4 regions of the Paenibacillus sp. JT31N11 genome follow, and region 1 is predicted to be linked to each of the others. Evidence: riboswitches for the same ligand, from Rfam matches in the RefSeq annotation. Region 1 holds a riboswitch; each other region holds the start of a gene.
What was found. Region 1 has a riboswitch for cyclic di-GMP ahead of AC0YNV_RS00505 (DUF342 domain-containing protein). Riboswitches for the same ligand answer to the same signal wherever they lie in the genome.
Positions count from the first base shown of each region.

Region 2: another riboswitch for cyclic di-GMP. It lies ahead of AC0YNV_RS01185 (pyridoxal phosphate-dependent decarboxylase family protein); the one in region 1 lies ahead of AC0YNV_RS00505 (DUF342 domain-containing protein).
Region 3: another riboswitch for cyclic di-GMP. It lies ahead of AC0YNV_RS13750 (PilZ domain-containing protein); the one in region 1 lies ahead of AC0YNV_RS00505 (DUF342 domain-containing protein).
Region 4: another riboswitch for cyclic di-GMP. It lies ahead of AC0YNV_RS26160 (transglutaminase-like domain-containing protein); the one in region 1 lies ahead of AC0YNV_RS00505 (DUF342 domain-containing protein).

Region 1 is NZ_JBWDNQ010000001.1:104,035-110,027, reverse strand. It holds gene AC0YNV_RS00515 (hypothetical protein) at 1-203, opposite strand, end outside; gene AC0YNV_RS00510 (HD domain-containing phosphohydrolase) at 359-1,309, opposite strand; gene AC0YNV_RS00505 (DUF342 domain-containing protein) at 1,411-3,258, opposite strand; cyclic di-GMP riboswitch class I at 3,345-3,430, opposite strand; gene AC0YNV_RS00500 (LytR/AlgR family response regulator transcription factor) at 3,864-4,598, shown strand; gene AC0YNV_RS00495 (AraC family transcriptional regulator) at 4,610-5,521, opposite strand; gene AC0YNV_RS00490 (Gfo/Idh/MocA family protein) at 5,702-5,993, shown strand, end outside.
Region 2 is NZ_JBWDNQ010000001.1:249,839-255,831, forward strand. It holds gene AC0YNV_RS01170 (5'-deoxyadenosine deaminase) at 1-1,228, shown strand, start outside; gene AC0YNV_RS01175 (aldo/keto reductase) at 1,377-2,360, shown strand; gene AC0YNV_RS01180 (SDR family oxidoreductase) at 2,465-3,358, opposite strand; cyclic di-GMP riboswitch class I at 3,663-3,749, shown strand; gene AC0YNV_RS01185 (pyridoxal phosphate-dependent decarboxylase family protein) at 3,862-5,544, shown strand; gene AC0YNV_RS01190 (methyl-accepting chemotaxis protein) at 5,537-5,993, shown strand, end outside.
Region 3 is NZ_JBWDNQ010000003.1:262,382-268,374, forward strand. It holds gene AC0YNV_RS13740 (histidine kinase N-terminal 7TM domain-containing diguanylate cyclase) at 1-447, shown strand, start outside; gene AC0YNV_RS13745 (HD-GYP domain-containing protein) at 936-2,018, shown strand; cyclic di-GMP riboswitch class I at 2,046-2,138, shown strand; gene AC0YNV_RS13750 (PilZ domain-containing protein) at 2,276-2,995, shown strand; gene AC0YNV_RS13755 (O-antigen ligase family protein) at 3,194-5,404, shown strand; gene AC0YNV_RS13760 (hypothetical protein) at 5,476-5,832, shown strand.
Region 4 is NZ_JBWDNQ010000008.1:386,969-392,961, reverse strand. It holds gene AC0YNV_RS26165 (SdrD B-like domain-containing protein) at 1-30, shown strand, start outside; gene AC0YNV_RS26160 (transglutaminase-like domain-containing protein) at 319-1,131, opposite strand; cyclic di-GMP riboswitch class I at 1,146-1,226, opposite strand; cyclic di-GMP riboswitch class I at 1,266-1,349, opposite strand; gene AC0YNV_RS26155 (class D sortase) at 1,415-2,059, opposite strand; gene AC0YNV_RS26150 (Hsp20/alpha crystallin family protein) at 2,365-2,808, shown strand; gene AC0YNV_RS26145 (hypothetical protein) at 2,973-3,386, opposite strand; gene AC0YNV_RS26140 (ParA family protein) at 3,349-4,167, opposite strand; gene AC0YNV_RS26135 (LysR family transcriptional regulator) at 4,204-5,088, opposite strand; gene AC0YNV_RS26130 (extracellular solute-binding protein) at 5,251-5,993, shown strand, end outside.

The DNA.
Region 1 (5,993 bases):
AGCACGAGAATGAGCACATCCATAATGACGGAGCCGTGGCCTTCCATATCCCGATGCTGCAACTGCATCCCCGCTGTCGCGCCCATTATGAGCGGAGCCAAGGCCCAATGGATCAGATGCAGAATAATGACGCCCGTAACCGAAATAAAAGATAAGGTGGAATATTTCGACTCAAGACCCATTACCCTGATTTTCTGCAGCATTCCATTCCCCCTTTTCACATAAGGCGGCGGCTTGTTCTTCACACTGCGGTTGTCTGAAGCGTCCTATTTGCCGTTATTTTTGTATATTCATTCCTCTCCGATTGCAGAACAACCATATAGGAAGGCCCGTTGAAAAAAAACAGGCAGCCTCCCCGTTATACGATCTGCTCCACATGGACCGATTTGTCTTTGCTTAAATCCAGATACTGGCCTTTCACCTCGACAAGGGGACTCAAGGGATCATTGGCATGAATCAGAATAATATTGCCCCGCTGTCCATTGGAGAGGCAGACCTCGCTGCCAATCAGCATGTCCATGATACGCGCGAGAAAGCATAACGTTATCTCCGGATCGAGCAGCCCATAGGCATTTTGCGACATTTCCAGCAGCACCTGATAGAAAGGAACCTGTTTCTTGTAGACCCGCTTCGAGATCATCGCGTGAAAGACGTCCGCGACGGCTACGATTTTGCTGAAAGGGTCCATCTGCTCTCCCTTGATGCCATGCGGATATCCGCTTCCGTCCTCGCGCTCATGATGCTCCAGAGCCACCAAGGCGTGCCGCTGCGCAAGCCCCGGCGTTTGCCTGATCAGTTCGTACCCGTAAAGCGTATGCTTCTTCATTTCATCAAATTCTTCAGGCGTCAGCTTGCCCGGTTTATTCATGATCGCTTCAGGGACTTTCGCTTTTCCGATATCATGCAGGAAGCCCGCGATGGTCAGATCCAGCAATTCCTCTTCGCCAAGACCCTTCACTTTGCCGATTAAACGGGCAATCAGCGCAACTGCGATAATATGACGGTAGGTATATTCATCATTTTCGCCGAAATAGGTGAAAACCTGCTTTAAATAAATATGGTTGCTCATATCCACAATGATCGGCACCATCGTATTGCGGACATGCGCAAACGGAATCTCATCGAAGTGCCGGACCTGATGAAAGACGTCCTTGATTTCCACAATAGCCGAATTCAGCAGGTGCAGGACCGGAAGATCTTCAATATCCTCTTCCTTCAGCATAATTTGATGTTGAATGAGCCGCTTCAGATTTTTTCGTGTGAGCCGGGAAAAAGCAGGCACAATCAAGGCACCCATTTGGTTGTACATATTTTTATTTACTCTCATGCCTACATATTGATATTGCCGAACAGTCGGAGTCACCAAGATTCCACCACTTTCACGGGGTGCTTAATATAGAAGAAATCAGATTAAGCCTGCATCATGTTATCGATATCAAAGGTTGTATTTTCGACAGACTCCAGAATTTCCTTACTGTAATTCCCGATAGAGACTCTTCCCGAGTGCATTCTGACGACGCTGACCCGCCTCTTGGCCTTCAGCAGCGTGGCCGCTCCGGTCTGCCCTCCTACAATCTTCGCCGTGATATCCCCTTCGGCTTCCAGCCTTGAACCGCGGCAAACGGCCAGCCGATGCTTGAAGGATATATTGCCGGCCGAGTACAAATCACTGACAAGAACTCCGTCGCGCTGGATCAAAATATCGCCATTGGATTTGAGCTCGCTGTTATGGCATTGATTGATGGTAATATTGACCAGTGCCTCCTGCATGCGGGCCACCTCCTGATGGGCGTCCGTCAATAGGGACAAGAAGCTCTGGACGCCATTTCTGGTGGCCGACTCAATGAGCTGCGAGGGCTTCAGGAAAACCGCCGCCATTTCCATCAGCTTCTGGTACTCTTCTTTCTTCAGATGACGGATATTGGCGACCACGGATAGCAGATCCTTGATTAGCCCCGGTATATCCTTCATTTTCTTCTCCAATAGCAGCAGCACAATCTGTCCGTATTTAACCGTCTGGTCACGTGACTGGATCGCTTGCTCCAGCACCTGGGAGCCGATCAGCAGCTTCTCGATCTGCTTGCTCAGCAGCTTCGAGGTGTTGTATAAACGGTTGAACATGACACCGAAGTATCCCGAATACAGCTTGCTGCCCATTACATTCCCCCGGATATGGATGCATCCCGTTGCTGTGATGGTCGCATTGAAGACACTGCCAATGACATATACATTCTCCAGAGATTCAATAATCATATTGTCGGTTACATTGCCATATACGATCACATCGCCGGAGAAGACAATATTGCCCGTTTCAATGTCCACATCGCCGGAGACGGTATACGCTGTCGAGATATCAAAGACTTTGATTTTGGTTCCCGTTATCCGCGGGCGTCCTTCTTTTCTGGCGATAATGGCCCCCTGTGGAGTCAGCTCTACGCCCGACTTGGCTACCAGCAGGATATCAGCCGGCGCTTTGGGCGTGATCAGATTGCCGTAAACATCGTATCCCGGGATGCCGTCGATAATCGGGGATTTCCTGGCAATAACGTCGCCGCTGGTGACGGAAGGAATTTGCAGATGATTGCGGAAGTCAACCGTCCCTTCCGTTTCATGGAAACGGCTTTCGATCTCCTCGGAGAAATAAATCTCCAGCTCCGCATCCTTCCCGGGTACGGGAGCTTTGCCCATGGCGATGAGAATCGGGCTATAGGTGGGCTGCAATAATTCCTGATGAATAGCGGCCAGGTCGACGTTTGCTTTGATCGATTTCTTTTCAAGCACGGCGGCGACATCTGTCAAATGCACACTTTCAAGAACCATATTCCTGTCTTCCTCGGCAGATAATATGATTTTGGCAAGAGGCTCTGTATCGGTTAGCTGCCAGGCATACCGTTCTTTGGCGTGAAGGTGGAAATAAGCGTGAAGCTTGTCTTCCGAGACCGTAATCTCATACATCGGTTGATTCTCAATTTCCCAAAGGATGCTGTCGCTGGAAGTCACGTTGATTTCTGAATGTATGTCATGATGATTTACCTTTAGTTTGACCGGGGCAATAGCACTGATGACGGGGAGCTTGCCATTATTGACGGGATCATGGACAATTATGCGGTGTTCAATTACCTGAATCCAGCCGTCCTGCTTCAAGGGGCTTCTGATATCCCCTTCGTTAGTGGAAGATCTGGAAGCCGCATCCACTTCACCCAGATGCAATTGCTTGATCAGCTGTGACAATTCATCTTCAGAGATTTTTTTCTTCACGTTAACACCTCTCAAACCTCAGACCAGAATGGTTTTTTTAACAAAAAAAAACACCATCCGATTGGATCGTGTTTATACACCACCAATTCGGCAGCCTGGCGACCATAGAGATGCTCTCTTTAGGCCCATAGCTTTGCGTCCCTGGCTTTCGGCAGGTTTGCCTTTATCGTTTGAGTTTCTTAATTAATAGTCACTAGTTCCTATTTAAAGTTTAATAATTAGGAAAATATACCTTGCAAGTCCAAATTGAGTGTACTAAAAGGACTGCCTTTTGTCTAATGCAGTCAAATAAAGAAGTTCGCCTGTTTACAGCCGTTCATACCTGAAATCTACCATGTTCAGGACGGAAAAACGACTTTTCAAGTCATTCGATAACTATTTTCACTCCGCTTCCGATAGGCACGAAGGGTGATTGCATTTTAATATTGTTAGCGTTATGATTTCAAATCATATCATTCCGTGATTCTGCAAAAAACGATGATTAAAATAGATATTTCTAATAGATATTTAAATATAAACGGTTTTCATATGGGGTTTTTCAATATTTTTCCATTCCGCTTTTTTTCGTCGGGCAGCCCAAAACAAGTATTGGAGTGTAAACAAGAATGATAAATATCAGGGTCATTATTGCTGACGAAGACAATCAAACGAGAGAAACAGTCAAGAAGTTTATCACTGCGCTTCCTTATATTGCGCTCATTGGCGAAGCTCCCGACGAACATTCCGTTATGGAAATCATGGTCCGGGAGAGGCCGGATTTAATTTTGACCGATCCTTCGCAGCCGGGCCTGGGAGGACTTAAGGCGCTGAAGGACTATTTGCAGATCATCCCCCGTCTGAAAATGATCTGGATGGCCTCAGGCCAGGAGTATGCAATCGAAGCATTCAATATGGGTGCAGTCGACTATATCATAAAACCGGTCCTTCGCACCAGACTATACAAGGCGCTGGAGCGAACAAAACATAATCTTGAAATGGAACAGAAGGCCAATCATTTGTTCATTAATCCGGACCCCAAGCTGATTATAAAAATCAATAAAAATATTCATATCATTCCTTTTAATAAAATACTTTTCATAGAAAAAATGGGAAAAAAATCTATAATACATACGCTGAATAACGATCCCCTTGAAACCTATGACAAACTGGAACCGGCTCCTCATCTGGTACAGGCTCACCGCTCCTATCTGATCAATCTCAGCAAAGTGTCCCGTATAACCAGGATGGGTGAAACCTACCAATCCTTCTTCGGCAGCTATCCCCGACAGGCGTTGATCGCCAAATCGAAAATGAAAGATATTCAGGAGCAGCTTCTACTGAGAGACCCTAAACAGCCTTAAAAAAGAAGCCGTCAATTTCCGGTTTCAAGCTTCATTCGCGATTTCACCGAACGCGCATATTCCGAAGGACTCATCCGCGTGGCATTCTTGAATGCCTTGGAAAAATAATGGACGCTGCTGAATCCCAGCTGCCGGGAAATCTCTGTGAAATTATAGCTTTCTTCCCGGATGTACCGCTTGGCGCGCTCGATCTTAAGCTTCGAGAAGTACTCCTTTACGGAATAGCCGGTATTCTGCTTGAATAAGCTTTTGAGCTGGGTTTTGCTGATATGCAGCTCGCCGCAGATATCGTTCACATTCATCGGACCGCCGATTCTTCCTTCCATAAACAAAAGCGCCTGTCTGGTCAGTTCATCCTTGCTTTTCTCCCGGGCTGGCGAGGACAAGGGCTTCTCCGATTGCAGAAAACTGCTTTTTCGCAGCAGACGGATCAGGAAAATTTCCAGGTAACAGCGGAGCAGCTGCTCGCTGCCGATCACCGCACCCTCGCGGCGCTCCAGCGGATGGCGGAACGGGAAAATGAAGGCATTCTCACCCTCCTTGATCATCTGCGCCAGCAGATTGCGCTCCTCATCCTCCAGACTGAACACTTTATCCGCAAAACGGTTCATTGAGTCCGACCGGCAGTCGAACGTCATGACGATCGCATTGGGCGCTTTGCCCTTGGCGGCATAAAATTCATGAAACTCATTCGGCTTATGAAAAATAATCATGCCCTGCTTCAGCAGCTGCCTCCTGCCGTCGGCAAACACCTCGATTTCTCCCTTGTCCACGTACAGAAACTCCCAAAAGTTATGTTTTTCACCGTTAAACCCGAAGTCCTTGTCCAGTTCAAAATAATACATCGTGATGAGCTTCTCAATGACAAGGGTCTGCTGCAGCGGTGTCCGCTGCAGATCGTCCAGCTCTGCTTGCGTGCTCACTTGCAATCATCACCTTCCGTTTTATCCGTTAATGCTATCATACCGCGTGCCGCCAGCGGCGGGAAGGGTCGCCCGATAGCAAAACAACAAAAAACGGGGCTTTTTGAACAAAGCCCTTCCGCCTCTAAGCTCTTATACTTGTAGTAAATCCAGTCAAGCAGATCATAGGAGGATGGCAAGATGAATTTGGGTGTAATCGGTTACGGGCTTCGCATACGCTCGATAATTGCGGAGATTGTCAAGCAGGAGCCCTCATGCAGGGTGACGGCTATCGTCGATGTGCGCAAGGATGAGATCCGGGAGGAGCTTCAGGCGCAGGGGATGGACAGCATCCATTATTATGATACAGCCGAGGAAATGCTTGGCGCGGAGAGCCTTGACGGCATACTAATCGGCACGCGCTGCTCGCTGCATACGCCAATGGCGGTGAAGGTGCTGCAAAGCGGAATTCCGCTTTATCTGGAGAAGCCGG
Region 2 (5,993 bases), 150 kb from region 1:
GGTTGGCGGCAGGATTACGGACCTTGAGCCGGATACAACAGTCATTGAAGCGCGCGGAAAGCTGCTGCTTCCCGGATTCGTGCAGACCCATATCCATTTATGCCAAACGCTTTTTCGCGGCCGCGCGGACGATATGGCGTTAATGGACTGGCTGCGGACAAGGATATGGCCTCTTGAGGCTGCCCATGATGCGGAATCTATTTATTATTCGGCCATGCTCGGCATTGGCGAGCTGCTGCTCAGCGGGACCACGACAATTCTGGACATGGAGACCGTCAGCCACACCGAGTCCGCCTTTGAAGCCATGGCGCAGAGCGGCATCCGGGCTGTATCCGGCAAGGTTATGATGGACGCGGGCGGCAATGTACCGAGGGGTCTTCAAGAGCAAACCGAAGCCTCCCTGCAGGAGAGCACAAGGCTGCTGGAGAAGTGGCATGGCCATGATGGCGGCCGTCTCAGCTATGCGTATTGTCCGAGATTTGTCGTCTCGTGCTCGGAGCGTCTTCTTACTGAGGTGCGCGATTTATCTGCCAGTTACGGAGTGCTGGTTCATACGCACGCGGCGGAGAATCAGGAGGAAATCGCACTTGTAATGACTCAGCGCGGTATGCGCAACATTGTCTATCTTGATCATATAGGCCTGACCTCCCCCCGGCTGGTTCTCGCTCACTGCATCTGGCTGGACGAGGAAGAGCGGGCCATCATGAAGCGGACCGGAACGAAGATGACCCATTGTCCGGGTTCCAATTTGAAGCTCGCCTCCGGCATAGCGAATGTGCCCGAAATGCTGGATGAGGGCATTGGTATGGGGATTGGCGCAGATGGAGCACCCTGCAACAATACGCTGGATATGTTCCAGGAGATGCGGCTGACCGCTCTGCTTCACAAACCCAGATGCGGACCGGAGAGCATGGATGCCAGGAGAGTGCTGAGGATGGCTACGATCGGCGGAGCGCAGACACTCGGTATGGATCATCTGATCGGTTCCATCGAGAAGGGCAAGAAGGCCGATCTGGTTCTGCTGAACCTGAATGATTTTCACACCTTTCCCTCTTTTGATGCCGACCCGTACTCCCGTGTTGTGTATGCCGCCTCCCGTAGTAACGTCGATTCTGTATGGGTAGACGGCAAAAACGTCGTTCAGCGGGGGCGAGTACGGACGATGGACAAGAAGCTTGTGCTCCGGGAAGCGGATAAATCCATCGCCAGACTGCTCGCAAGGATTTGACCTGACGATACTTTTGGCGAGTCTGCGGCAGAGAGCAGGCCCGCCATTTCTGTATTTTAGCGACTCGTCCTCTTGCAGTATGCGGGAATGGCAGTCATAATGGAACAAGGCAAGAAAGCGCCATCAAAACATAAAGGCGGTTGATATCATGAAGTACAGACAACTGGGCAGCACCGAATTGCACATAAGTGAAATCAGCTTCGGAACATGGGCTATCGGCGGATCCTGGGGCGGAACGGACGATGGTTCGGCGCTCAAAGCGCTGTCACGTGCAATGGAAGAGGGTGTCAACTTCTTCGATACCGCAGATGTTTATGGTGAAGGACATAGTGAGGAACTGCTCGCCAAAGCGACAAAAGGGCGTGAGGACGAGATATACATCGCGACCAAGTTTGGCCGTGCCGGTGATCTTCTGGATCCGGCTTCCTATTCCTACGAGTCGGTGCGGGCCTATTGCGAGGCAAGCTTGAAGCGGTTGGGCCGTGAAAGAATCGATCTGTACCAGGTGCATTGTCCGCCTACGGATATTCTGCGAAGCGGCGAGGTATTCGGCGCGCTTGACCGTCTGCGCGAGGAAGGCAAAATACGCGAGTACGGAGTAAGCGTGGAAACCGTCGAAGAGGGCTTTATTTGCTTACAGCATCCCAACGTGAAGGCGCTGCAGGTGATATACAACCTGTTTCGGCAGAAGCCGGAGCTTGAGCTGATTCCCAAGGCTTTCGGGCAGGGAGTGGGCATTCTGGTGCGTCTGCCGCTTGCCAGCGGGCTGCTGGCGGGCAAGTTCACGGAGAAATCAACATTTGCTCCTGACGATCACCGGAACTTCAACCGTAATGGCGAAAGCTTTAATGTAGGTGAGACCTTCGCCGGAATTGCCTTCGAGATGGGCGTATCACTGAGCAAGGAGCTGTCATGGATTGCCGAGGGCAGAACGAATATGGCCAGCGCCGCGCTGCGCTACCTTCTGGATAATCCCCATATTACCTGTATCATACCGGGATTCCGAAACGTCTCGCAGGTGGAAGATAATTTGCGGGCGGCCAACGTTCCGGGTTATACGCGAAGCGAGCTCGACAAAATCCATCAATTCTACGAGCAAGAGGTTCACAACTATATCAGAGGACCTTATTGAATAGGAGAATAGTTAGGCATGGGCAGGCCCGGACGAGCGAATTCCTTCGCTTGTCCGGGCCTCTTTATGTTGTTTCATGCTGCAAATCATTTCCTTCGGGAATGCTACCCGTTCACAATTTCCCCGCCATTGATGTGAAGGACTTGACCGCTCATGTAAGAAGAATCCTCGCTTGCGAGGTACACATAAGCGGGAGCCAGTTCCTCCGGCTGTCCGGCTCGCTTGAGCGGGACATCGGCGCCGAATTTGGCCACCTTCTGCTCATCAAAGGTTGAAGGAATAAGAGGTGTCCAGATAGGGCCGGGCGCTATGGCGTTGACGCGAATGCCCTGATCGGCAAGATTGAGCGACAAGGAGCGGGTAAAGGAAACGATGGCTCCTTTGGTCGCCGAATAATCGAGCAATGTCGGGCTTCCCCGGTAGGCGGTTACGGATGTCGTGTTAACGATTGCTGCACCGCTTGCCAAATGAGGCATAGCCGCCTGTGTTAAATAAAACATTCCGAAAATATTGGTTTTGAAGGTCCGTTCAAGCTGTTGGGGAATAATGAGTTCAATCTTATCCTGGGGATGCTGCTCCGCCGCGTTATTCACGACGATATCGAGTTTTCCCAAGCTTTTAACGGTTTCCTCCACGGCCTCGCGGCAGAAGTTCGGATCGCCGATATCTCCCTCCACCAGGATGCAGCGGCGGCCGGCCGCTTCCACGAACTGCTTGGTTACCTCCGCATCGCTTTGTTCATTCAAATATAGAACGGCTATATCGGCGCCTTCCTTGGCATAGGCAACCGCAACGGCACGGCCGATCCCGCTGTCTGCTCCGGATATAATGGCTACCTTGCCTTGCAGCTTGCCCGCTGCCTTCAATCCGGAAGATTCAAATTGCGGACTTGGCGTCATTTTGGATTCCAGTCCTGGTTGCCGGCTTTGATGCTGCGGCGGTAATGTGGTTGGCCTTGCTGGCGTTTCGCCTGGAGATGTCATAGGCTGCTTCGTCATTTGAGAAACAACTCCTTTCGATAAGCTATCATGCCACGAATACGATGTTCTTACGCGTTCCATTGAACTATTACCCCGGGCATGCAGAAATGAAAAAAATATAGCTCCCTTGGATAAGAGAAGAAAAACTGAAAAGTAAGTCTTAAGAACTGGTTTTAATGTCGAAACCGCGATAAATGTAATAAATTTGTAACTTATTTTATAATTTTATTGTTAAAAGTCCCAAAAATCCTTGAAGATAATGGAACAAAATAGTAATATACGACTAAGCTTCCCGGTCTATTATTTCCACGGCGAAGACAAATTGAATACTAGGCAAAGCTATTGAAAAGTAGTGACGCAAAACTACAGGGGCATCATCCAACAGTGGAAATGCCAGCCAGTTGCATCCATTTAACAGCTGTTTAGGCTTGCCATGCCCATTATGCTGTTTTTTGCTGTGCGGATCATTTATGGGTTTTTCGCACCACAAAATAATTTGGTTACAGAAAAGAGGCTATTACATGAAGATGTCACCAGTTCAAGATGTACGTCAATGGTTTCCGAGCGATGATGGGAATGAGCAGGACCGGATGCAATTGATGAAGCTTATGGAGCAGCTGATGACGGGCTTCGATCTTTTGAAGGACCCAGAGAGGGTAAACCTGAAGGGCAGCAAGGACCGGTCAGGCGATTTTTATGGACAGCTGAATGAGAGCAGTGTCATCCCCCCGCAGGGGAAAGCGATGGAAGATGTAACCCGGGGCCTGATCGAACTGATGCATGCGCATCCCTACCATACCAAATATTTTATGACCAATATTCTGCCCATGGCATCGATTCCGGGCATTATGGGAATGCTCGCCGCGATGCTTGTCAATGGCAATAATTTGTGGGATGTATATGGCCCGGCTGGCGCTGAGGCTGAAGTGCGGGTCGTCAGCATGATGTCCAAGCTGGTCGGTTATGACCATACGAGAAGCGGCGGCTACACAACCTGGGGCGGACAAGGGGCAATCTTCACCGGTCTGCGGCTGGCAATAGCCAAATTCGCTCCGGATGCTTCGCGCACGGGAGTGCCGAATAACCTGTATGCCTTCTGTTCTGATTCGGCTCATTACAGTCTGTACAAATCCATGGAAGCAACAGGACTTGGAAGCGACCGTCTGGTCAAAATCCGGACAAGAAGCGACAGCTCCATGGACACAGCGGATTTAAAATGGAAACTGGAGCAGGTTATTCGTTCAGGCGGAGTTCCGATCTATATCGTCGCCACTACGGGGACGACCGATGCTATGGGAATTGACGATATTTCCGAAATTATGAATATTGCCGTACAAGCTGCCGCGGCTAATGGATTAAATAGGCCGCATATTCATGCGGACTCGGCGCTGGGAGGATTTTTCGCTTTTTTCAATGATTATGATTTTGCCCTTAATCCGCTTGCATTGGATATGGAAACGCTGGGAGCTCTCCATGCGATAGCAGGTAAAATGAAGCATATCCATCTTGCCGATACCATGTGCTTTGATTTTCAAAAGCTGGGACAAACGCCGTATCTGACGAGCCTGCTCCTGGTTAAAGAAGCGGAATCTCTGCGGCTGCTTGATTTGAATCCCGATGAAACGCCTTATGTGGGATACCGCGGATACGGCCAGTATCATACCGGTTACACGCTGGAATGCTCCAGAATGGCCAGCTCGATCAGTATCTACAGCGCTCTGCTGGCTTTTGGCATTGAAGGGTATCAACAGCTGCTGGCGCAGTTTGTATCGGTCAATTTGGCTTTCCGCAGGCAGCTCATGAAGGAAGTTCCCGAGATGGTGATCGCAAATCCCGACAATCCCGGTATTACGACACTGCTGAGGATTTATGAGAACCGGATTTCCCGATTTCAAGAGGAATTGGCCGGGGAGTGCCCGCTTGATGAGCTCCTCCGAAACAACCGGCTTAATGAACGATTATTCGAACTGCTCGGGGAGCGGCGCGATGAAATGTTTTTTGGAGACACCAAGAAGCATCTGATGGTTTTATCCCGGGAAGGTGTGGAAGTCCCCTTATACGCCAGCAAGCTGTTTGTGATCTCGCCTTATACACAGCTTGAGCATGTCCCGGCAATTGTCGGCTACTTAAAGGAGAGAGTAGACGAAATTTATGAGCAGTACCATTCTCCGTATCAATCAGGGAGGTCCGTCGAAGTTGTTTAATTCCTTATTGCGTCCCGTGCGGGAACGACTGTCGCTCAAAGTCATCATCAGCATCCTGCTACTGCAATTATTTACATGCGCCGCATTTGCAGGCACAACTTATTACGTCAATACGAATCTGGTCGATAAGCTGCTGCAGCAGTTCGATCTGAGGCTGAATACGGATATCGGGGTTGTCTCGGATCTGGTAGCCGCCGGCATTCCCGGTTACGAGGCCGAAGTAAAGGATGCAAGCGATCCGCTTTATGCCGCCCTGAAAGAAAATCTGGAACAGGTTAAAGTTAAGAATGGTCTGGAGAATGTGTATGTGCTCTCCAAAAGCGGCGGAAAGGATCATATCGTCGTGTTAGCCGATGTGCCGGACGATTACGGGACCGACTATCCTTTTACGGCTGATATGAACAAGGCTCTGACCGACAACAAGACAATTGTCAGCGAAATCTACAAGG
Region 3 (5,993 bases), on a different contig from region 1:
GTCAACATGCGCTATCAGATTCCTTATGCGATCCTGTTGTTTGATATCGATCTGTTCAAGACGATCAACGACGCATACGGTCATATGGTCGGCGATGATGTTCTCAAGTTGACGGCGGACGTGGTCCGCAGTACGCTCAGACAAACGGATATTTTCGCCCGCTACGGCGGGGAGGAGTTCACGGTCTACTTGCCCCACACCACCAGGCAGCAGGCGGAAGAGCTGGCGCATCGCGTACGGTCGGTTGTTGAGCATAACTTTGTCGATACCGGAGTCGGGAACGCTCCTGTTTCCATTACAATCAGCATAGGCATGCTTGCCGTTGAGCCTCAGCCGGATACTGAACTGAAGGATAGCAAGTCTTATCTGCGCGAGCTGTTCGTCAAGGTGGACAAGGCGCTTTACGAAGCGAAGGAGAACGGCCGCAACCGGATTGTGCAGTATTAGACAAGGCTTGCTGCCGCATGTGCTCTGAAGGGCATTTTTGCTGCAGGGCGGTCGTGCTGACACAGGGCTGTGCGCATGGTCTGCCGTCATGTCGGGCGAGGTGGTGCCAATCTAGACAAACGCAGCGGCATAAGCCGCTTTTACCCTTCCGGCGGCAGGCATGCTTTCTGGACAAAGCATGACCGCCTGATGAGCCATGGACGAATTTATAATGATTTGTCCTGATTCAGATGATAAACTGATTGAAGCTGTCATTCGCCAGCTCATGAACAACTGCACAAGCTTACCCTATCGACAGGATTGAGGCACTTTCGTCTCTGTCGGAAGCGCCAACTTTCCCGACCACGGGAGCGACTTGAATATGCTTGTGCAAATCGCAGACAACAGGATATACGCCGATAAGCAATTATACAAACTGCGTGCTGCCGAACTGGCAGCGATGCAAGCTTGATCAAATATGCAACCGGACTAAAGGCGGGAATGCTCAGATGAGAAAAGTACATATACTTTCGGCGAAGCCTGGAGATAAATTGGCTCGCCCGATCCTGCAGGAAAATGGCAACATTCTTCTGGGTGTCGGTGTCGAGCTGAATGAACGGTTTATCAATCGCTTGAAGATGCTGGGAGTCGATATGCTGTTCGTTGAAGATCCGTTTACCGAGGATCTGGAGCCGGAAACAGCGATCCGCGACGATACGCGCAGAAAAGCCCACGATGCTGTATTCAAAACCATGACCACGCTGAAGGACCATCCTATGACCAAGGGCAGAACCATTGCACCGGAGATGGGCCGGACGTTCCGAAATGTGTTTGGCCAGATCATGCAGGATCTGGTTACGCGGGCCGACGTTATGGTCAGCTTGACGAATATTCAAGTGGCGGATGGCTATCTGTTCCAGCATTCTGTGAATGTGGCTATACTGTCAGGCATAATGGGACTGGCTAAGGGCTATAACCGCAACCAGCTTGAGGAATTAGGCATGGGAGCGCTTCTGTTCGATATCGGGATGACAAGATTGCCCAAGGATCTTCTGAACAAGACCTCCCCGCTGACCCCTGAAGAGCGGGTCCTGATGGAGAAGCATACGGAGGATGGCTTCAATATTATCCGCGCCCAGCACGATATTTCCCTGTTGTCCGCGCATTGTGCTTTTCAGCATCACGAGCGGTACAATGGATCGGGTTATCCGCGTGGGCTGAAGGGTGATGCCATTCATGAATATGCGCAGATTGTGGCATTGGCCGATGTTTATGACGCGTTGACCTCACCGAGGCCGCACCGCAAGCGTCATACGCCGACGGAAGCCATCGAGTTTTTATTCGCGGCCGGGAACACTTTCTTCGATCTTGATTTGATCCAAACCTTTTGCAAGCATATATCCATTTATCCGGTATCGACAACGGTACTGCTCAGCTCGGGCCAGATTGCGGTTGTGGCTCTGAATAATCCGCTTGCGGTCAACCGCCCGATCGTACGGATCCTTCGCGAGGCGGACGGCACACCTCCTGCCCAGCCCTATCAGGTTGACCTTAAGGATTCGCACAGTATCATGATCGTGGAAGAAATGTAAGAATAGCCTGTACCTAACTTCATATATATCCGATAATGGCAAACTTGCCGAAAGGCAAGGACGCAAAGCTAAAGGGTCTAAGGTTCTTGAAAAGGAGCGACTGACAGCCTGGCTGCCGAAATGAACACCCTTCAGCAGGGTGCAAGTCAAGCGGCTCCGAGGCAGAGGAACGGCTTTTTTCATTTCCTTGAACAGGCAATCCCTTATCAAAGTCTCAAGACTCGGCCAGGCGATTGCACACTAAGGAGATGGTACTTATGAGCACGAATGCCCGCAGCAAGGAATTATACACGAAAGCAAAGCAAACTTACTCAGATAAGGTATTAATCCACAGCCGGACCGTAGTCGAGAAAGAAGGATATGTCTCAACGGGGATTTTGAGCCATATTGAGGGCGAGATGATGGAGATTGAAATGACGGAATACAAGTCATTTGATCTCGGTAATCCGGTGGAGATGACAATCTACTCTCCGGTGGGGATACAACGTCTGCAGTCGACGGTCATCGGCAAGGCGGAAGGATCTATCGCAGTTATATTTCCTGTCCGGGCCTTGAGCGGACTGGAAGAGAAACGGGAGTCTCCCCGTGTTCAGATTGACCATAAGGGCACCATGAAGAAAGTGATTATTGAAACAAGAGAATTGTCAACAGGGCCGGAAAACTTCGAATTTATTGAAGATATGGAACTGGCCATACGAAATATAAGCTTATCCGGGTTGGGATTCATTGTTGCCGAGGGGCCGAGGCTCAAGACGAATGAGCGTCTGGAAGCCGTGTTGTCTCTAGGCTTTGAGCTGCCATGCTGGCTGGAGATCATACGCTATGACAGCGATGGAGCCCAATCCTTCTATGGTGCGCGCTTTTGCGATCTGGACGGGCTGCAGCAGCGAGCGCTGCGGGCCTTTATCCTGAGGGAGCAGGTCGCAGCCTATTATCGCAGGAAACAGGAAAAGGCCAGTGACAATCGGACTCATTAACTATAAAAAACAGGTGCACCGCGGCAATCGCGGAGCGCCTTTTTTTTTTGTTCAAAGTTAAGAAAATAAACTCTTCATGCTTCTTCAGGCAGCAGCTCCATGTCACCTGATTTTCAAATCATTCTCAAACATGTTACAATATTTAGAAAATTTAGATATATCGGACAATTATAAAGAGAAATAGAAGAGGGGATTCAAATGCCAGTCGTTGTTGGTGCCGCCGGGCTGATGTTTACCGGGCTGCTGATTTCGTCCGCATACCAGAATGGAATGTTTTTTGACGCATCCTTTTACAGGTGGGAATGGATGCTTATGGCTTCAACCGTTTTATCCTTGTTTATTACGGCTCGTATGCAGAGACGAAGGATAAGGGGCAGCAGCAGCGGGATCGGTGAATATTTCATGTTGAAAAAAAATAAAGGGCCCGCAGAAGAGGCTGTGCGGGCCTCGGTGCCGATGGAGGCTTATACGCCGCTGCTTATAGCGCTTTTGTTTGGTTTGAGTCTGATCAACAAACCGGCTTCCGTACATGGAACTCTGGAGCAGTTGCTCAGATGGTCGGCTTATGGGGCATTCCTCATATCCGGGTATCTGTGGCTGAGAATCGGCCCATTCCGGAGCTGGCTGTTCATGGCGCTTCAGGGTTCCGGCTTGTTCCTCATTGGCGGCGCACTTGCCGGATGGCTCGGCTGGATAGACGTTCCGGAGATGATCCTGAGTACAGGGGATTCCAGTTTATCCGCAGTCGGTGCCCGGCTGGCCGGCTTCGTTCAGTATCCGAATTTCCTCGGAGCCGTCTCGGGAGCTTATTTGCTGTGGAACTGGCTTCTCATGATACGTGCAGGCCGTTATCGGACTTTCTTGCTTGCCGTCATGATGGCCGCGCCGCTGGTGCTCGTGCTGCTGCTTACGGAATCCAGGGCAGCCTGGCTTACAACGGCTGCGGGATGGCTTGCCGGACTGCTGCTCCTGACCCGGGAGCAGCGGGTCAAATGGCTGATTTACAGCGGCTGGACGCTTGTTGGAGCGGGGGCAGCCTATCGTATTGTCTTTGCCGCAGGTCTGCAAGGCAGTCATGAAGGCGTTGGCCACATGGGGGAGACGCTTGGGCTGCTTGCCATCCTGATGGCATCTGCAGCGGGCTTCACCGCACTTCGCACGGTATTTGCCGGCCTGTCCGGAAGACAGCTTGAGATTGCAGCGTGGGCCGGGTTGGGGGCAGCCTGTCTGATTATGGCGCTTCTCCTGCCGGCAGTGATTCAAGACCGGATCAGCAGCGGCCATTTTCAAACCGCAGGCGCGCGTACGATGTTCTACAAGGATGCATGGAGCCTATTTCTGGAGGCGCCTCTCCTTGGTCAAGGCGGGGATACCTGGCGGATGCTGTTTACCCAAACCCAAACCTACCCGTATATTGGCAACGAAGTGCACAGCGGTTATTTGGATCTGCTGCTTGATCTTGGAATTGTCGGATTAATCGTATTTGCTTTCATGATGTATGGGCTGCTGCGGATAGTTTGGAGGCATGAGCGGGCAGGGATCCTCCCTGTCGGCGTACTGCTGGTCCATGCCGCCGTCGATTTTGACATGTCCTTCGGTTACTATTGGCTGCTTCTGTTTAGCTGGCTCGTCTACTACAGTCCGCACCCGGGGGCCGCGCAGAGGAGGCAATCGTCATTAGTCCCTCCACGCTCCGGGCAGCTTCCGCCAAGATCGGCATCCCTCGGCAAAAGGGCAGCTGCGAAGCGGCAGGCTGGATTCCAATTCACAGCAGCAATGCTGACCGCTGCCATCTTTGCTTTTGCTTCCGCGTATAGCTGGCAGTTTGACAAGGCTGTGGCGTATCGCGAGGCGGCTGCTTCGGCCGCAGGGAATGAGCAGACTGCGCTGCTGGAACGGGCTTTGGCAGCCAATCCCTATTGGAGCCGGATTCGTGTAGAGCTCTCGCAGCTCGTACCGCCGCTTACCGGCGCAAGACAGCTGGGGGCCGGCCTGCGCTTTGAACCGCAGTCCGTACCGCTGCTCAGCGCCCTTGGTCTTTGCCATGCCAGGCTGGGGAACGTGAAACAAGCAGCAGCCTATCTGCGCCTGGCCCTGCAATATGATCATTACGATCGGGATAACCAGACAGGGGCGATTATGACGATGGCCCGATTGGCCCGGGATAAGCAGGCCGGGGGCCAGCTTGACGATTCCCGTATTGCCGCAGCTACAGCCCTGGCTTTCTTCGAGGCTTTTGAATCCCAAGGAGCCGCAGCCAGACGGGGAGGGCGGGATTTTGAAGTCACTGCGGAATCGCGGAAGGCAGCGGAAGATACACGGCTGCTGCTAAGCGAGCTCGCCCGGGCCAGAACCGCTGCACAGACGAAGATGAGCAGTCCGGAGACAGAAAAGATAAACGCGTTATAGAGTGCATTAGCCCATTCCCTTAAGCTGCAGCAGCATAAGCTGGAGTAAGAACGGATGGGAGTGATCGGCAAATGGCCGCAGTACGCGTCAAACCGAAAATGAAAAGATCGGGCAAGGGGAAAATCGTGCGCTTGGCAATGCCCAAAGGTCTGGCTCAAGCAACAGGACCAATCTTCAACCGGCTGACGGTTGTCTGGGTTCAGGGCAGCGGCGTGCCTTTCAATACGACCGGATTCTTTGCGCGATTGATCCGCAATAACCGGATTGTTTCCACGGCATCCTTCGACCGCTTTGGGGTCGTTCGATTCAATAACATCAACACGCTGACAAACGTGAGCTACACGCTTCAAGTGTTTAGTCCGATCGGGCTGCTGTTCCGCGTCCGTACGATTCCCGCCCGGGTTGAAACCTTTGCCGTTATTGGCTAAGGTCCGGCCATACGCAGCAAAGAGGCTGCCCCAAGTCTTCCGAAGACTCCAGGGCAGCTTCTTTTTTTTGCTAGAATTTAAATTAGACAGATGACTACTTGTATTTACGATGTTCCTCGAAAGCTATCGCCTTTGCTCCAAAGATCATAAAGCCGCCGCCT
Region 4 (5,993 bases), on a different contig from region 1:
AGATTGCGCCGGAAGCATATCCAGAAATAAGATCATTTTTAGTAAAAATCCATCAGGAGCTGTTCCTCCGTCATTATCATATGACGAGGCGCAGCTCCTTTTTTCTAAGATGATAATGGTGAGATGCACGATGGGAGAGGCATATGTCATGAAATAAAGGATTGCATATCCAGGCAGAATAATACCGAACTACCCGTCAAAATGCAAAAAAGAGACTTTACAGGAGGGGGGATCCTGTAATAGTCTCTTTTTTGCGCTATTTGCTGTCTTAAGCTGCTTTTGCTTAATGACAGATGCTATCAAGCGATCAGATTAAGCTTAATAGAATTTAGCTGCTGCGTATTTGCCGGCTTCTTTGAACATTGAACTGCTGCTTGTGCTGGTTTTGCCCAAACCGGAATCAACCGTTGTATCAATATTGCTCCATTTCCCATTAATCAGTACCTGGTTCCAGGCATGGTAGCCTTTCACATAATCGGTTGTTCCCATAACCAGCTTGGTCGGGATGCCGGCGCTCCGAGCCATGACCGCAAACAGGGAGGAGTAATCATAGCAGATGCCTTTGCCCGATTTCAACGTTCTGTTCGCATCGGGAATATAGTCCGTTGTTACAGATGTGCTCAATTTGGTATCATATTTGATGGTTTTAACGATATAATCGTGAATCGCTTTGACTTTGTCTTCAACTTTCGTTTTGTTTTTCGTCAATTCCTTGGCTTTGGCAACAGCAGTCGGAGAGCTTTTCCAATCGACATTTTGCACGGAACCGAGAAATACGCTGCTGTCATCGCTCAAGTTCAGGTTAACTGATTCCGTACCGATTTTTTTGTATTTAGTGCCGGTAACATTTTGCATAAGAGAGATAGTATAAGCACCGTCACCAAGCTGCAGGGGGAAGTATTCCATCGTGCCTGTGGCAGGCAATTTGTATGTATAAGTGACTCCGTTTTTGGTTATTAACAGCACAATAGGCGTTTTTGCGGCAGGTTTAAATGCAGCTCCGATAATTCCATTATCCAATTGCTTCGTATCGAGCCAAGTCGGGGAGTCCGTACCGGATGCTGCTACAGTTGTGGAGAGGGGAAGGGACAAAATGAATACGGTCACGAGAACAAGAAAATAAGATTTCATGAAATAAGACTCCTTTCGGTAGCTGGCTGCCATCCAAGCGGGAAGGCCCTTTAGCTTTGCGTCCCTGTCTTTCGACAAGTTTGCCGTTTATCGTTGAGTGTTTATTGTTTTTAGAAAACAAAAAAAGACAAACTTTCGGCAGCTGGCTGCCATCCAAATAATGGGAAGGCCCTCTAGCTTTGCGTCGCTGCCTTTCGACAGGTTTGCCGTTATCGTGACTTATCTTGACAATAACTATACCAATATTTGATAGAATGTACAACTATTTTTAAGTGATAATAGATTACAGTTTTGCCTGAACAATCAGACGATGGGTCGGATTAATAAGCGGATCGCATGTGATAAGCGTGAGCACCCTGTCGCTGTCATTGCCATTCAATACGGACAGGTCAGTTGGCTTAACGACCGATATTTTGAATACGGTATATTCCATAACCTTGTCTTTGACCCGTATCGTAATTTTGTCGCCCATCTTAACTTCCCCCAGCCTATTGAACAATCGGCCTTTCGTATGAGCCCGGTGTGCAGCCAGGGCAGCACTGCCAATATCTCCAAGTGCGGCTGTTTCTGTCAGATGGACAGCGGCGTACTTCATGTTTTGCGTTGTGGCACCTTCCAGCACAGGAAGCTTCACATCGATGCTGCCGATTTCAATAACAGCGATTCCTTGAGGATCTCCCTTGCTCTGATCGTCACTGACAGTCTCAGGTACGGCAGCGTCTGCTTCATTAGAGAACAGGTCGGATAATCGCTGGTAACTCTCTGCAAGCAGGCGATCGGATTTCTCAGCCGCGGAGGCGAAGGTATTATGATCCATGCGATCAAGCAGACGCCGCTGCTTCTGATCATAATGCCATTCTTTTGCAAAAGGCAGCGCAATCAGTACAATTCCCGTGATGATCAGCAAAAAAGAAAGCAGTTTCTTCATGTTGGCAGGCCCTCCTGTAAGGTCATTATAACAGATGGGAACTGTACAAAATCTGAACAACATGTGGTGTGTAACGTCCTCATGGCTATACTGGACAGAACGCGAGCAGCAGCATAAAGTCAAAAAAGGTCAAAGTCAGAGAAAGTCAAAGAAAGACTGAGAAAAATAACGAGGGGACCGCCGGATTTCCTTAAATTCACGGAATATGATTTTTATTGTTGTTTTATCGGGTTTGAGGAGAGCAGGCGGCATCCTTATAATAAAAAGTGTAAACATCACATTATAAGAAATTGGAGGAGATGTACATGTTGGATTTAGTTCCGTTTCGGAAAAGAAATGAAAATGTCAGCCGCAGCTTGATGAAATCATTCCATGATATCTTCAATGAAGATTTCTTTGCGCCGATGAGAAGCAACACCCATCCATTCCGCACGGATATTCACGAACGGGAGGATGCTTTTCTGATTGAGTCCGAGCTTCCCGGGTTCAGTAAAGCTGATATCGGTATCAGCTACAGCAATCATTATTTGACGATTAAGGCTTCGCGCAACAAGGAACAGAATGTGGATGGGGAAGATCATCAGATTATCCGGCGTGAACGTTATTATGGCGAATTTGTCCGCCGGTTCTATGTAGAAAATATTAAGGATGACCAAATATCGGCGAGCTTCGAGAACGGTATTCTGAAACTTGAAATACCCAAGAAGGAAAAAGCGCAATCCGTTAAAAAACACATTGAAATTCAATAAGATTGTCTCTTTGTCTCTTTGGCTCAAGGTCTGATGAAATAATCGCTGTAATCGGGGAACACGGCCAAGTGTAAAAGGGCAAACAACAACAAAACAGGCAGCCGGCGGAATACCCGCTGGCTGCCTGTTTTGTCATAAACACATCTATGATGGATGATGCACTGCTAATCCGCCGAAGGGGAATGGCCCGATCTGTCAAGCCCATCCAATGCCTGCTCCAGCGCATAATTGATAAGGTTGGTTTTGAAGCCTTTGCCTTTATCTTGCGATATCGTTTTGACCCGTTCCAGCAGATCCTTACGGATATAAAATTCGGCTTTGGAGTGGGTTTCCTTGCGCAGCTTCTTATCCAGCTTGACCAGCGGCACCAGTTCCTCCACTTTAACAGCTGGAGTTGGCGGAGCTTCCTGACCGGGAGGATCGGATGGCGATTTCCGGGCTTGCTTGGCTGCAGCCGGCTTCTTTCTGGTGCGCAGCGTTTTTTCGGCTTTGTCTACCATGGATTCCGGTGCAGCGGAGGACGGCTTGTCCGCAGGCTCTTCAAAGTTTACGAGCAGTTCTTTTTTTCTTGGTGGCATATTCGAACACCTCCTTGGCCAAAGTATAATAGGCTTCCGCAGCGGGATTGGAGCGGTCAGTCCATACAAGCGGCGAGCCCTCATAGGCTGCGGCGTTGGCAAAGCTGATCGACCGCGGAATCACGGTTTCAAACAGCCGGATATCCTTCTTGCTGCAGAAATCACGGGCATGGCCCACCAATTCCTGATGCAATTTGGACCGGCCATCGACCATCATCGCAATGATGCCGGTAATCCGCGGCGAAGGTTCCTCCTTGGAGCCGAATGCTTCGATAGTCTGGATTACGCGCTGGAGACCCTTGACGGAGAAGGCTTCCGGAACAAATGGAATCAGCACGTCGGTAGCGGCTTTCAACGCATTGCCGGCTATCAAGCCAAGTGAAGGCGGGCAATCAATGAATATGTAATCATAATCCGACTTGATCTGATCAACCTCTTTCTTTAGCAGCAGAAAAGGAGAGGGGTACGATTCCAGTTGGGATAAAATATGAAATTCCAGCATGTTGAACTTGTCGGATGCCGGAGCCAAATCAAGATTGGGTTTAATGGATATAAGGATATCCTTGATTGATTTGGCGCCAGTGAATACATCATACATGGTAAGTTCGGACTTATCGGGATCGCTGCCAAAAACAACGGCTGCATTGCCCTGGGCATCGGTATCTATAATCAGCGTCTTTTTGTCCGGGAACAGGGAGGAAGCCGCTGCGGCCAAATGAGTCACAAGACTTGTTTTGCCCACACCGCCTTTGTTCATACATACCGCGAATATTTTAGCCATGCTAAAAGCAGCACCTGCCTATCAAATTGGTATTTATTACATTATATCAGAAAAGTGATCGACAAGTCTGCTGACGACAGCGGGAAGCTCCATTTCCTTGCGGATAGCAAGACAAATAAACCGGTGATTGATATAATTCGGCAGACCCTTCATCACCAGTTCTCCCCGTTCGACCTCTTTCAACACACTTCTTTGCGGCAGAATGCCGATTCCAATCCCGCAGCGCACGCCTTCCTTGATAGGCTCAATCGCGCCAAGCTCCATGCTGACGGCAAGCTTCATCCCATTCTCGGCTGCCCATTCATCTGCAAGCCTGCGCGAGGTGGAGCCCGGTTCATGAACCAGAAAGGGAAGCCCGTGCAAATCATGAATCGTTATCTCTTCCTTGGCCGCCAAGGCATGCTGAGGGTGAAGAATCAGCTTGAGCATATCGGCCATCAACGGCCGCAGCTCGATCTGATCGTCCTCCATCGGAGTATGAGAAACAATACCGAGATCCAGCTCGAAGTTCTTGACCAGATCCACAATGAGATCGGCTTTCTTGACGGTCAGCTGCAGCGAGACATCGGGATAGTTCTGGCTGAAGCTCGACAGTAGCGGAGGAAGCAGGTAAGTGGCCGGCGTGTAGCTGGAGCCGATGCGGATATGGCCTTTACGGTGTGACCGGTATTCGGCCAGCGTTTGACCGGCGCGTTCGAACAGAGTCACGATCCGCTCGGCATAGGGCAGCAGCGCTTCGCCGGCATTCGTAAGGCGAAATTGCCGGTGGTATTTGATGAACAGCTCTACCCCGGTGTCCTGCTCCAGCTTCTTGATGTGAAAGCTGACGGTGGGCTGCTTCAGTCCCAATTGGTTGGCCACCTCGGTCAGATTCTTATAGTTTACGGCGGCTACAAAGACCTTTAGCTGTTGTATGTTCATCGTGATGCCTCCTTTTGGCCCTATTATAGATGGTATCTATGTATCTATCAATAAAATAAGATAACGTTAACAAAATCAATATACGGCGTTAATTTCAAGTAAACAAAACTCAACTATTCTAAGTCTAGTAAAACGAAAAAGATTTAGGGAGGATTTAAAGAAATGCGTAAAATGTGGAGTAAAAAGGTGGGGACTATCCTGTTCATGCTGGCGCTGGTGCTGGCAGTGGCAGGATGCGGGAGCAACAATGGGGCCGGCAACACAAACACAAACGCGAATGCGGCGGCAGGAAATGCTAACGCGTCGGGCAATGAAACTGGAACGGCTGCAGGAAACACAGCAGACAATACCGCAGGAAACACTGCGGAGAATGCAGCTGGGAATGCGGCAGCAAATGCTCCTGCTGAGGATCCGAATGACAAGTCCGATGATGAGCCGCTGACTGTTTATCTGAATGACTTTGATGAAATTATCGGACCGGAATTTGAAAAAGCGACGGGTTACAAAGTGAATCTTGTAGTCGGCAATGGCGCTGAAACGATGTCCCGTATCGAAGCGGAAAAAGGAAATCCGCATTGGGATGTTGTATGGATGGATGCTCTGCCTTCCATTCATTCACTGGGAGAGCAAGGCCAGCTGCTGGAAGGCTGGCAGCCGGAGAACCTCAAGAACCTGACTGACTTTACAAAACCGATCGTACCTGCCAATAATGCTTATTTCCCAACCGGCGTACATGCTGCGGGCGTCATTATTTACAATACGAAACTGATAACGGCCGATAAAGCGCCAAAAAGCTGGGCGGATCTCGCCAAGCCGGAATATAAAGGACTCGTCGGCATGGCCGATCCGGCCGTAGCGGCTCCTGCCTATCCTTTCGTATCCTGGTTCTTCGAGAACAAGGGAAT